Regions from separate parts of the Ruminococcus sp. RTP21358st1_G6_RTP21358_211008 genome, predicted to be linked through region 1. Evidence: riboswitches for the same ligand, from Rfam matches in the RefSeq annotation. Region 1 holds a riboswitch; each other region holds the start of a gene.
The links. Region 1 has a riboswitch for cobalamin ahead of AB5Z12_RS12555 (sirohydrochlorin cobaltochelatase). Riboswitches for the same ligand answer to the same signal wherever they lie in the genome.
Positions count from the first base shown of each region.

Region 1 (3,125 bases):
CAAAATAATTATTTCGCGATGGAATCAATAGCTGCCTGAGTATGAGCTACATAAAGCTGCTCAACAGCGTCAATTCTTCCAAGACCTTCGATCTGGCAATCAATCTCATCGAAATTTCCAGAAGCCTCGAACATGCTCTTCCAGGAATCGTCATCATCACCAGCCATATCATTGTTTGCATGGTCACCAGCAACAACCATAAGCGGACGAAGGATTACTTTCTTGAATCCGGCATCTTTTACTTTATTGATAACTTCATCACAAGCTGTATCCTCTGGCTCACCTTCTACAGTACCGATGAATGCGTTTGTGAATCCAAGTTTCTCCATCTGGGTCTGCATCTGGTCATATGTAACGTTTGCTGTATGGGAAGTACCATGTCCCATGAATACAAATGCGGTTCCATCTTCTGCAGCTGCTTCCATGCTGTCATATCCAGCTTCTTTTACAGCTTCATCTGTGATTGCCTGAGCAACAGCAGCTTTGTCATCGTTGATAACGGTAGCGTCATCGCCAACCTCACCAAGCATTGGCTCAGCGATTGCTACAGATTCAAATTTATCTTTGTAAGCATCAATAGCTTCTACCATCTCATCGTACTCAGCACCATGCATAAGATGTGTAGGCTGAACTACAAGATTCTTAACACCGTTTGCTACTGCACGGTCAAGTGCCTGCTGCATGTTATCAATCTTCTCATCATCTCTTGCCTGTACATGGTTGATAATGATCTGAGCGGTAAATGCTCTTCTTACAGACCAATCCGGGAATGCTTCTGCAAGAGCATCCTCGATTCCCTTAATATCCTCTGCACGGCTGTCGTTAAAGGATGTACCAAAGCTTACTACAAGAAGCTCATTCTCACCGATCTCGTCCTGATTACGCGGATCATCCTTGGAAGCATCACCTGTGTCACGTCCGAAATACTCTGGACTTGCCTCTTCTCCCTCTACAAGCTCTTTCTGAGCATCTGTAAGGGCATCCCATGCTTCTTTAGCTTCCTTGCACTGCTCATCTGTATCATCTGTTCTCTCCTGAACATAAATAGCATCGATAAGTGCTGCTACTTTATCAGCCGCTTCCTTATCTGCATCTGCAGTGTCATCAGCTGCTTCTGCATCGTCTGTTGTCTCAGCATCATCAGCTGCTTCAGCATCGTCAGCTGCCTCAGCATCATCAGCTGTCTCAGCATCGTCTGTTGTCTCCTCTGCTGCTTCCTCTGTCTCTGCAAATGCAACAGTTGCTGTTGCTGCTGTCATGCTTGCTGCCATAGAAGCTGCAAGAAGGATTGCTAATAAAGATTTTCTTTTCATTTCTTTTTCCTCTTTTTTTTGTATTTCCGGATAGAATCACGTATAAAGAATCCCATGGGAAATCTATCACCAATCTCCCATTGCATAAAAACAGCCGCATTTTCTGCGACTGCACACATTCTCATATACACACTTTTCTTCCAAAAAACATTCAGGAAATATTCATGTATCGTTATGAGAATACAGGTTCTGTGTACCGCAGACCTAAGATTCCACGCCAAGGCAGTTCTCCTGACTTCGGTCAACACTGCTCCCCCTTCCCGGTTTCCCAGTGGGCTCTGAAGCAGTTCCCTTACACAGTGACGGCATCGTTCCGGACTCTCACCGGATTCTCTTTTGCGCATCATGTTCATGATGCAACCTTCGCGCTATAACCATTATACATATTCGACTCGGATATTTAATATGTACCATATTATTATATATTTTTTATGAACTTTTTATGTATTTTTTATGAACTAGAGTATGTTTGAAAAAGGCTTTCTGCAAGATGTGCGTCACAATTTGTGGGAGATTTTGTCCTGATGAGGGCGCCGTAGTGGGCTACGGCAACTGAATTCGGGCAAAATATACCGCAAAGTGGGGCGTGCAGATTGCGGGAATAATTTTTCAAACAGATTACTATTCACTCCGTTCATAGCAACACGCTTCGCGATACACAGGAATCATGCTTTCGCATGGTTTCGCGCCGCAATTCTCAGGTTTTCTGTGAATTACTTATTGACAAATACCCCGCCAGGGTATATATTGGTTTCATCAAATACATACCCCTAAGGGGTATATAAGGAAAGGAGTCCGCCTATGACAGCTGATTATAAATCCGAATCCTGCTGCAGCCACACCGCAGCCGATCCTGCAACTCTTTCCAGCCAGGAACCTACCAAGAAGGTCTGTTCCTGCTGTTGTACCAAGCACACCGACCGTTCCGAAGCAGAACGCAGGAAGCTGGTAAACCGTCTGAAACGTATTGAAGGCCAGATAAGGGGTATTATAGGAATGCTGGAGAATGACGCTTACTGCAACGATATTCTTATTCAGTCAGCAGCTGTAAATGCCGCTGTGAATGCATTTAATAAGGAACTTCTCGCCAATCATATCCGAACCTGTGTGGCAAGAGATATCCGTGATGGTAAAGACGAAACCATTGATGAGCTGGTTGCAACTTTGCAGAAGCTAATGAAGTGAGATACCAGCGTATTCCGAATGTGTACCTGCCTGCGGAAGTACGAATGCGCAGAGCAGTCCGTTGGTATCGAAACACTGTATTCGAAGGAGGAATTTATTATGGAACAATACAACGTCACCGGCATGAGCTGTGCAGCCTGCAGCGCCCGTGTGGAAAAAGCGGTAAACAAGGTTCCGGGAGTTACTTCCTGCTCCGTAAGCCTGCTTACCAATTCCATGGGAGTGGAAGGAACTGCCTCAGCCTCTGCCATTGTCTCAGCTGTAGAAGAAGCCGGATACGGCTGCAGCCTGAAGGGTGCTTCCGGTCAGACGGAATCCGTTTCCGATGCTGAGAAAGCCTTGGAAGATCACGAAACGCCACTCCTCAGGAAACGGCTTATTGCCTCAGTAGGTTTTCTTCTGGTGCTGATGTACTTTTCCATGGGACACATGATGTGGGGATGGCCGCTGCCAGCCTGGTTTGATGGCAACCATATCGCCATGGGACTTGTACAGCTGCTTCTTGCAGGAATCGTCATGGTCATCAATCAGAAATTTTTCATCAGTGGCTTCAGGAGTCTGTGGCACCGCTCTCCGAACATGGATACCCTGGTAGCTCTCGGCTCCATGGCCTCCTTTGTATGGAGT
Region 1 is NZ_JBDGDM010000029.1:48,409-51,533, forward strand. It holds gene AB5Z12_RS12555 (sirohydrochlorin cobaltochelatase) at 9-1,313, opposite strand; cobalamin riboswitch at 1,517-1,693, opposite strand; partial or broken gene AB5Z12_RS12560 (DUF6783 domain-containing protein) at 1,765-1,866, opposite strand; partial or broken gene AB5Z12_RS12565 (DUF6783 domain-containing protein) at 1,843-1,953, shown strand; gene AB5Z12_RS12570 (metal-sensing transcriptional repressor) at 2,115-2,498, shown strand; gene AB5Z12_RS12575 (heavy metal translocating P-type ATPase) at 2,598-3,125, shown strand, end outside.

Region 2 (3,125 bases), on a different contig from region 1:
AGAACTGTTTACAGATGCTGTTCCGCCGCTTAAGTCAGATTCGTATTTGGATTCCTCTTCCGGTTTCTTGTCTGGCTTTGGAGTTGCTGTTGGTGTAGGGGTTGCTGTCGGTTTTTTATTTGGTTTTGCAGTGGGTGCAGGAGTTGCTGTGATTGTTGTGTCAGGAGCAGTGTCTGGCTGCGGATCATCCTGTACGTCACCTATCTTATTCAAAGTGCTGGACTGGAAAGTCAGGATTCTGTCATACCAGATCTGGTTTTTGTGGGAAAAAGCAGCAACTGCAATTCCATTGTCCAGGGCTTCAACAGGAATCTCATATGTATATTTGCCATTTGCGTCTGCCACATATGGAACCCAGGTGGAGGAATCTGCTGCGGCAGCTTCTTCTTTTGTTCCCAGACATAGATAGTCGTAACCAGTTCCGCTTAAAGTAAGAACAGCTGTCATTTTTCCGTTTTTGGAAGTGAGGACACAGTCAATTACACGGAACATAGATGAACTGGAGTTTACTGTAACATTATAAATTCCGCTTGCACAGCTGCCTGGAGCAGGAGTTGCTGTTGGCTCTGGGGTGTTGGCTGCTTCCGGAGTTGTGCTTGGCACTGGAGTTTCAGTTGGTGCAGGAGTCTCAACCGGTGCTTCGGTAGGCTCTGGGGAAACAGTTGGTTCCGGTGTTGGAGCAGCCTCTCCATATCCTGGAACCGCCGGTACGGTAATCGTCAATATACCCTTTGCGTACCAGTTCTGGCTCTTCTTGGAATGAGGAACGACTGCTATTGTCTGAGCTTCCTTGCTTGCAGTAACTTCAAAGGTGTAGGTATAGCCTCCTGCACTGTTCTCTACTCCTTTGATGGAATTTGCTTCTTTATCAGAGTCACTGGCACTGCCAAGATAGATCATGTCATAATTCTGTTTTGCGGTAGAAAGTGTGACAATATACTTATCCTCCGAAACCTTTACAGTGGAACCGGTGATTACGAACATTGCAAATTCATCACCGTTTTCTTTTACAAGCTTGATTCCGGCATCTGTAATCTCATTCTGGGCTGGTGCCTGGGTTGGAGCTGCAGTTGGCAGTGGAGTGGCAGTTGGCTCAGGGGCTGCAGTTGGCTCTGGAGTAGCTGTTGGTTCCGGGGCTTTCATTCCTGGAACGTTCAGTTTCAAAGCCATATTTGTGTACCATTTCTGATTTTTTACAGAAAATGGTACGATGCTGAAAGTCTGGACCTGTTCACTGGCAGGAACCTCAAAAATGAAAGTATAACCATCTTCATTTTCTGTACCAACGATTGCTGCTGCATTTTTTGCTTCGTCAGGATCTTCTTTAGAACCAAGATAAAGCTTCTCATAGTTCTTTCCGTCAGTATTGAGGGTTATCTTAATTTTATCACCATTTAATTCAGCAGAAGAGCTTTTGATTTTAAGCATTTTATATGCACTGTTATCTTCCTTGTCAATGGTCATGTTGGAACCATCTGGGTTCAGATCCTCTGGCTTTGTTTCTGGTTTATCTGTCTCTTCGGTTTTGCCCTCTTCTGTTGTTTCTGGTGCAGCTGTAGGCTGTGGAGCTTCTGCTTCCTCATTTTTGCTTTCTTCAGCAGGTGATGCAGTAACCTCAGGAGTGGTCTCAGAGGCAGGTGTTTCTGTAGCAGCAGGTGTCTCTTTCACAGCAGAGGCATCCACTGCTGCCGGAGTTACTGTAGTGTCAGTGTTTTCTTCCTCAGCTGTTGCGTTCTCCTGCACAGGGGTCTCAGCAGCAACAGCAGTCTTCTCCGCCTCTGTTTCTGGAGTTGGTGTAACAGAAACCTGTACGTTTGCATCCTCATTTTCTGCCTGTGTAAGTACAGCAGGAGTGACCGTCATCGCGACGGAAAGGAACAGTGCAAGAAAGCGTTTTGAATTTCTTTTCATTTCTTTTTCCTCGATTCTTCCTATTATTTTATAATTTGAATAAATCCCAATTGCTTCTGGAGCCTGTTTGTACAATGGGCAATCCTGACAGGATTATTTCAAAAAAATGCCTGCTTCCTCTGAGAAAACAGGCACTAAAAATTCAATATATTGTATTATCAAATATATTAATGAGAATGAAGTACTTTCTTCGGAAGCTTTCATTAAACGAATTCAGCAGGTTTCCTGACTTACAGATCAACACAGAATCCATCCTTCTCAGCAATATACCAATGGTTTCACTGGATTCTACTCCCTGGTTACAGTGACCGGATCGTTCAGGACTTTCACCTGATTCCCTCTTAGAGCGTGTTGAAAAATATTCCCACAATCTGCACGCTGTAGCAGACAGATATGTCTGGCACTGAAAACGGATTTATTCAATTCACCTCATTATAGCAGACCGTTATGTCGAAATCAATAGATTTATAGGGTTATTGCTTGTATTTACTGTACCCGACTTCATCTGTGCGGAGAAGTGTTCCATTCTCATCGTAGACACTGCGGTAGGTTTTACAGGTGTTTGGATCGGAATGCTCTGTAGTAATCTCTACCGTATTATTGTCAGTTTGGGTTCCGTAAATGGATACCGTTACGGCTTCCTCTTTTTCATCGTAAGAGGCTTCAATTTTAATTGGATAAGCAGTATTATTCTGAAAACGGAAATCCTGACCTCCCCACACCACTGCTGCGTCCAGACCATCCTCAACATAATCAATTCGGGCAGCGTGATTATGACGCTCAACAATGGTCAGATCAGACTGCAGGCATGCCATAAACAACGTAGTGGAAATCTGGCAGATTCCGCCTCCGATATCCTGGGCATGTTCGCCTCCTACAATTACAGTTGCTTCCCTGTACCCTCGTTCCTCAGTACGTGGACCTAAAGTATCGTTGTAGGAAAAAATCTGTCCTGGCTGAAGTTCCATTCCATCACAGGCTTCCACGGCAAGCTTCAAATTGGCAACACGGTTTTCGGTACCTCCGCCATATGTAGTATAAGTACCAAGAAGATTCAGATAAGGAAGGGCTTCTATCTCTTCTGTAGAAACTTCGGGTAGGGTTATTTCAAGGGGGATGGTAATCTTTGCCCCTTCTTTTGCTTTTTCCAGCTTCTTTGCAGCTGACTTCACATCAAATGAAATTCCGGTAACTGCCGGAATAATTTCATTATT
Region 2 is NZ_JBDGDM010000003.1:23,609-26,733, forward strand. It holds gene AB5Z12_RS01635 (hypothetical protein) at 1-1,911, opposite strand, end outside; cobalamin riboswitch at 2,109-2,308, opposite strand; gene AB5Z12_RS01640 (VanW family protein) at 2,385-3,125, opposite strand, start outside.
Region 2: it holds a riboswitch for cobalamin, as region 1 does, so the genes downstream of both, AB5Z12_RS01635 (hypothetical protein) here and AB5Z12_RS12555 (sirohydrochlorin cobaltochelatase) in region 1, are expected to answer to the same signal.

Region 3 (3,125 bases), on a different contig from region 1:
AAAAAATAGATCATCATCATACCAACCCAGAAGCTAGGCAGTGAAATTCCAATAAAAGACATAAACCGAATAATATAATCAGCCTTTTTATCCTTATATACTGCTGATAAAATTCCTAACGGAAAAGAAATTAATATCATCAGAATAAACGATGCAACTGCCAGTTTAACCGTATTGGGGAGTTTTCTTCCTAATACCTGGGAAACGGGCTGTGCATATTTTACCGACATTCCGAAATCGCCATGTAACGCACCCTTCAGCCAATTCACATACTGCTCTCCAAAAGATTTGTCTAATCCGTATTTTTCTTCAATCTTTGCAATTACCTCCCGGTCATGACCTGCACCCATAGATTCTGCCAGCTGTTCAGCTGGATTTGACGGCAAAATATATGTAAGTCCAAAGGTCATCAGAGACAGCCCAAACAAAATAATCACAAGTGAAATCAGTCGTTTTATAATCTCTCTTTTCACTTTTTCAGCCTTTCTGTGCTACAATACAAAAACTCATCGGTAAAGGGCTGCCAGATATTTCCACCTGTATTTTATGAAATCCTGTTTCTACAAGTTTATTAAAATCCCAGTCAGGTCGATCTACCTGACTCATTGGCAATTTCTTTGCAATTTCATCCATAATGGAAAAATCTACATTTTCTTTATTATGTCGCGCATGGCACCCTTGTTCTTCTTTTTCATGTCCCCGCTGAAACTCATCATAGGCTTTCTGATACTTATCACTAAAAAAACGGCGATAATAATTTCCATCTTCCAGAATTAGAATTCCATCTTTTTTTAGAACCCTGTACGCTTCCTCATAAGCTTTATCTGCATGCTCCAGGTTCCAGAATACGTTTCTTGATACCACTGCGTCGAAGGAATTATCAGCAAATTCTAAGCTTTGCACATCCATCTGATGAAGTTCTGCTTTAAGTCCTTCTGTCTCCAGATTTCTTCTGACTTCTTCCAGCATTTTTGTGCTATAATCTACCGCAGTCACCTGAAATCCCATCGAAGCAAGCAAAGTGGTAAAAAAGCCAGCGCCACACCCATCATCTAATACATGGCATCCCGTTTTAAGAGAATTTTTGAAAATATTTTCCCATCTCTCTCCAGGTTCTGTTTTTCTTTCTTCCATACTGGCATCTGAAAATCCTCCAGCTCTCATATCCCAATATGACTGAATATTCTTTAACAATTCTGCCATTTGTGTTTATCCTTTCCAATAGCATAAACTTCTGCCAAATCAGGGAATTCATGTAATAAAAGCGTGAAAAAGCCGCTGCTAACGCAGCGGCTTAATGACATAATAATCCTGTTATATAAAACCAACCCCTATACCGTGCCCCGCAGCAAAAGTTCTTCATTCTGGCCGGTATTCTGGCTCCAGTGTCATCATAATGCTTTCCCTTCCCGATAAAAATTCAGTGGTTTCGAAAGCTTACTCAACTGTTACAGCTACGGCATAGCACAGGATTTTCACCTGTTTCCCGTTTGACCTGCTAGAATTTATTTTAATTTCCACCAGGCACCAAAATGGTCGTTTTATTCAATTCTCAACACAACATCGAAAAGTATAATACAGCATTTCCTGTTTGTCAATCAGAATGTATCAGGCCTCTATATCCTCAATATCCTCTCCATCCGGTACCGGCCAGATATTGATACAGTTTGGGGTCTCGATCTTACGTGGTTTGCCCTTCATCATAATGATGTTCTTCTCGTAGTCAACCTTGAAGGTTGTAATGCTGTTGCTGGAGTGGTTGGCAACGGCAATGTGCTGATTATCCGGGAAAATAACAAGGTCTTTCGGATAATCACCACTTACAGGAAGAACAAATTTACGATCCAGAAGACCAGTCTCACCATCTACCTCAAACATACCTACTGTATTCTCACCTGCTGTAGTGCAGAATAAATGCTTGCCATCCGGTGCAAGAGCAAGACCTGATGCGGCATTATGAGATACGCTTCCGTCTTCCTTCTTCGCAAGGGTGGAAACACTTTGAAGCAGCTCAAACTCCGGAGTATCACCCTCTCCATTGTAGCTGTACACTTTAATCTCATTGCTCAGCTCAAACAGAACATATGCATAACGTCCATCTGCGCTGAAACGGATAATACGCGGTCCGCTCTCTCTCGGGCAGCGGACAATATCAACAAGCTCCAGCTTATCTGTGCGCTTATTGATCCGGTAAACCTTGATCTGGTCAATTCCATTATCTACTGCGCAGAGATATTTATTATCCGGAGTAGGACGTACACAGTTTACGTGAGGACGGAAGTTACGCTCTGCAACACTTCCAAGACCAGTGTGGAAAACACCGTCCATAACACTTCCAAGACGTCCATCCTTATGAGTGTGTACAACGGTTACCTTTCCATCGTGATAACCTGCTACGTAAAGATATTTGCCATCTACGTCTGTAGCAAGGAAACAACCTCTCATGCCATCAATATCCACGCTGTTGATACGTGCCAAATCGCCATTATGATCACGCTTGAATACCGCAACGCCCTCATCCTCGATAGAATAAAGGTATTTTCCATTCTTGGATACCGCAGTATAAGACGCATTACTTACTTCCACTTCACTTCTCTCTGTGAGAGTACCTTCTTCCAGGTTCACGTCATAAACCTGAATTCCCTTGCTGGTTCCGTGAGTATAGGTTCCTACATAAGCCACATATTTCTTACCCATTTGTCTAGCCTCCTACAGTCTCTTTCTGGAAACCGTCCGTTCACGCTGTTCTTCCGATCTTTTTTACAGCGTAGCGGGTCACTGTGCAGCTCTGAATATTACTGCATTCTCTATATCAGTAAATCCTCTGCCACGGTTCATTTATTACAGCCGCATTTTATTACAGCAACTCGTATTCTGGTTTCTTTTATGTAATTGTGTCTAAATTATACCACACACATTTTCAAAGAACAAGCTTTACTGCATCCAGAGTTTCCATAATAATTTCATCTGTATGAGCCGCTGACAGGAACATGGCTTCAAACTGGGACGGAGCCATATGAATTCCCATATTCAGCATTTTTTTGAAATATTCTGCAAATGCCACTGTGTCAGAAGATTTTGCAGAAACATAATCTACAACAGGCTGTCCCGTAAAGAACAGGCTT
Region 3 is NZ_JBDGDM010000007.1:38,151-41,275, reverse strand. It holds gene nikB (nickel ABC transporter permease) at 1-473, opposite strand, end outside; gene AB5Z12_RS04185 (class I SAM-dependent methyltransferase) at 478-1,203, opposite strand; cobalamin riboswitch at 1,349-1,547, opposite strand; gene AB5Z12_RS04180 (lactonase family protein) at 1,609-2,697, opposite strand; gene hemL (glutamate-1-semialdehyde 2,1-aminomutase) at 2,921-3,125, opposite strand, start outside.
Region 3: it holds a riboswitch for cobalamin, as region 1 does, so the genes downstream of both, AB5Z12_RS04185 (class I SAM-dependent methyltransferase) here and AB5Z12_RS12555 (sirohydrochlorin cobaltochelatase) in region 1, are expected to answer to the same signal.

Region 4 (3,125 bases), on a different contig from region 1:
GCTTAGCCATTATCAGATGAAGGAAATTCCATATTTAAGAATATTAGGAAGAACGAATGGCAGTCTGGAACCGGTAACACTATTTTGGACCGCTTCCGGAATTGAACTGAATGTAAAAGCAACAGAAATATGGGTGAAAATCCGCTCCGATTATGATGTTTTTGAGCCATGGGTGGATGTGATCGTAGACGGCGTATTGTCCCAACGGCTTATGGTAAATAAGGGAGAACAGGAAATCTGTCTTTTCCGTAATATGGAAAGGGATAAGGTAAGAAATGTAAAGCTTCTTCGTGATACTCCTGCGTTTCCCACAGATGAAAAAACATTGCTTCAGCTTCTGGAGGTTGAAACTGACGGTGAGTTTTTACCTCTTGAAACACCAAAGCTCAGATTGGAGGTAATAGGGGACAGCATTACCTCTGGTGAGGGCGGCAGCGGTGCAGGAGAAGAAATGACATGGAATTCCTTTTGCTTCAATGCCGTGGATAATTATGCATATATGGCAGCAAAAGAACTGGGCGCGGTGTACAATTGCATCAGTCAGAGCGGCTGGGGCGTTTTCTGTTCCTGGGAAGGCAATGAGCAGCAGGCAATCCCGCTATATTATGAGCAGGTGTGCGGTCTTTTAAATGGAGAAAGAAACAAACAACTGGGTGCTATGGAAAAATGGGATTTCCAGAAGTTTCAGCCTGATGTGATCGTAGTGAATCTGGGGACAAACGACAGCAGCGGCACGAAGAATATGGACAGAGTTGGAAAGGCTGTGGAAGACTTTTTGAGAAAACTGCGCGTATGTAATCCAGAAAGCTATATTCTGTGGTGTTATGGAATGCTTGGAGATGAGATTTTGCCTACGCTTGAGAAAGCGGTGGGGAATTATAAAAGAAAAACAGGGGATGAGCGCGTGGAATTTGTGAAGCTTCCGGATACACAGGAAGGAGAATTTGGATCAAGGCAGCACCCAGGGCACAGATCTCATGAAAGAACAGCGAAAATCCTGGTGGAGAAGATTCAGGAAAAAATGACGCTGCTGGTCACGCCGTGACTAGCAACACCAGGTTGATAAAAAAATAACAAAAATCCTTCCAAAGGGTTGACAAAGACAGTGACCGGTGGTACTATGATGTTAGTATAATTCCATAGTGAACATATTAAGTGCTGACAGCTATAAGCTGGCAGAAAGAGGGAATCAGGTGAGAAACCTGAGCGATCCGGTCACTGTAACAGAGGAGCGAATCTCATAGTCCATTGTGCTTACGCATGAGAAGGAGAGAGGAAGTGATGATTCTGGAGCCAGGAAACCTGCTTGGTATGGCGAGGTTAAACTTCCGATGAAAGTGTAACAACCAGTTTTGGGGAATCCGCAGCCCTGAGATGTTGTCCGCTTTTGTGAGTGGACATTTTTTATGGAATGATCGCCTGTTCAGAAGAATTATACAGATTAAATGGCAGGCGATACTACTTCGGATGAAACCGTTCCCTCCGCGTATATATGAACGGATCATATTCTACCCCGGAGTAGCATCGCTCCCTCTTAAATCACGATGATTCAGAAGCCGCATATGCGGTATTTTTTTTACACTTTTCCTGAGCCTGTTTGTAGAATTATTCCGTAATCTCCTGCAGAGTGTGACGCACATCTTGCAGAAAGCCTTTTTTAAACACGCTCTGGCAATATTCTATTCCTGTAAGCGGGAGTCATTTTTATCATTTGATTTTTGTGCATTACGAAATAGAATATAAAGAATATTTTGTTTTGAGTTGTATGAGATAAGGAGAGAAATATGGAGAAAAAATATTGGGAAGACAAAGAATACGCTTATTTCAGCCATAAGAAATGTGAGTATTTTCCATGCCATAAAGGAGCTGATCCAGAGGACTTTAACTGTCTGTTCTGCTATTGCCCGCTTTATGCCCTTGGAGAAAAATGCGGCGGAAATTTCAAATATAATGAGAAGGGATTTAAAGATTGCACGAATTGTCAGCTCCCTCATAAGAAGAAAAATTACGGTTATGTGACAGGAAAATATCAGGAACTTGCAGCGATGATGCAGAAAGTAAGAGAAGCAGATCATAAAAATGAAAATGAGTAATCAAAGAAATAAGTATAAAAAACTCTCCGGAATATATACGAAGTTAAGCTTACGCATTTATATTTCTCGGAGAGTTTTTGCGTAATGCAAAATTCCATTGGAATTCTGCAAGCTGGATCCTTTTTATCGTATGCTTAACAGCATCTTTAATTTCGGAATCTGGTTGTTAAGAATCAGACCCTCTGGAAACATAGCATTATGAACGAAATCAGCGGCATAAGTGAAGTCTCCAATATGCTCTGTTCCATGACTGTCACTGGAAAGCACGATTGGAACCAGATACTTCCGGCAACAGGACAGAATCTGCGCGCAGTTGGCATGTGTATCGCCCCGATATCCGTAAGGCGCCAGGGAAGCTTCGTTGATCTCAAGGAGAACACCGTTTTCACCGGCAGCCTTTACAACTGCATCGTAATCTATGTCATACTGGAGATTATCAATGTGTCCCAGGATTTTTACAACCGGATTTTTCATTACGTTCAGAAAAGCAGCAGTATTTTCTTCCCTGGTCTTAGGACGGAAATTCTGATAATGCATGCTGGCGATTGCGTAGTCCAGCTTATCAAGAAGCTCCTGTGGCAGATCTGTTTTTCCATCGGTATCCAGAATATTCAGTTCAATTCCATATAATAATTCCACATCGAAACGCTTCCTGGGCGAATAGATCAGGCTTCGGAAATAAGAAGAAGTTCCTGCAGCCAGAGTGGCTGGTCCGTGGTCTGTGATTCCAAGAAGCTTCAGCCCTTTTTGAGAAGCAGCCTTTGCCATGTCGCTGATGGTGCAGGTTGTGCCGTGTCCGCTGGCAATAGAATGTGTGTGTATATCAGAAAGATACATAAAATCATCTCCTAGTCAAGATTACGTGAATATATGCAGCTGGTAATTTCACTATAAAAGTGTTTTGAAAAGCCATTTACAGTTAACTTTAGTATGCCAGAGGGCAAAAAACATGTCAATCATAAATAAGAAAAAACAGAGAAAACAAATAAAAACAACATTACAGTACAAGAAAAACCACACATCGCATGCAGA
Region 4 is NZ_JBDGDM010000014.1:53,382-56,506, reverse strand. It holds gene AB5Z12_RS07760 (GDSL-type esterase/lipase family protein) at 1-1,045, shown strand, start outside; cobalamin riboswitch at 1,137-1,325, shown strand; gene AB5Z12_RS07755 (cysteine-rich small domain-containing protein) at 1,785-2,093, shown strand; gene AB5Z12_RS07750 (phosphatase) at 2,217-2,930, opposite strand.
Region 4: it holds a riboswitch for cobalamin, as region 1 does, so the genes downstream of both, AB5Z12_RS07755 (cysteine-rich small domain-containing protein) here and AB5Z12_RS12555 (sirohydrochlorin cobaltochelatase) in region 1, are expected to answer to the same signal.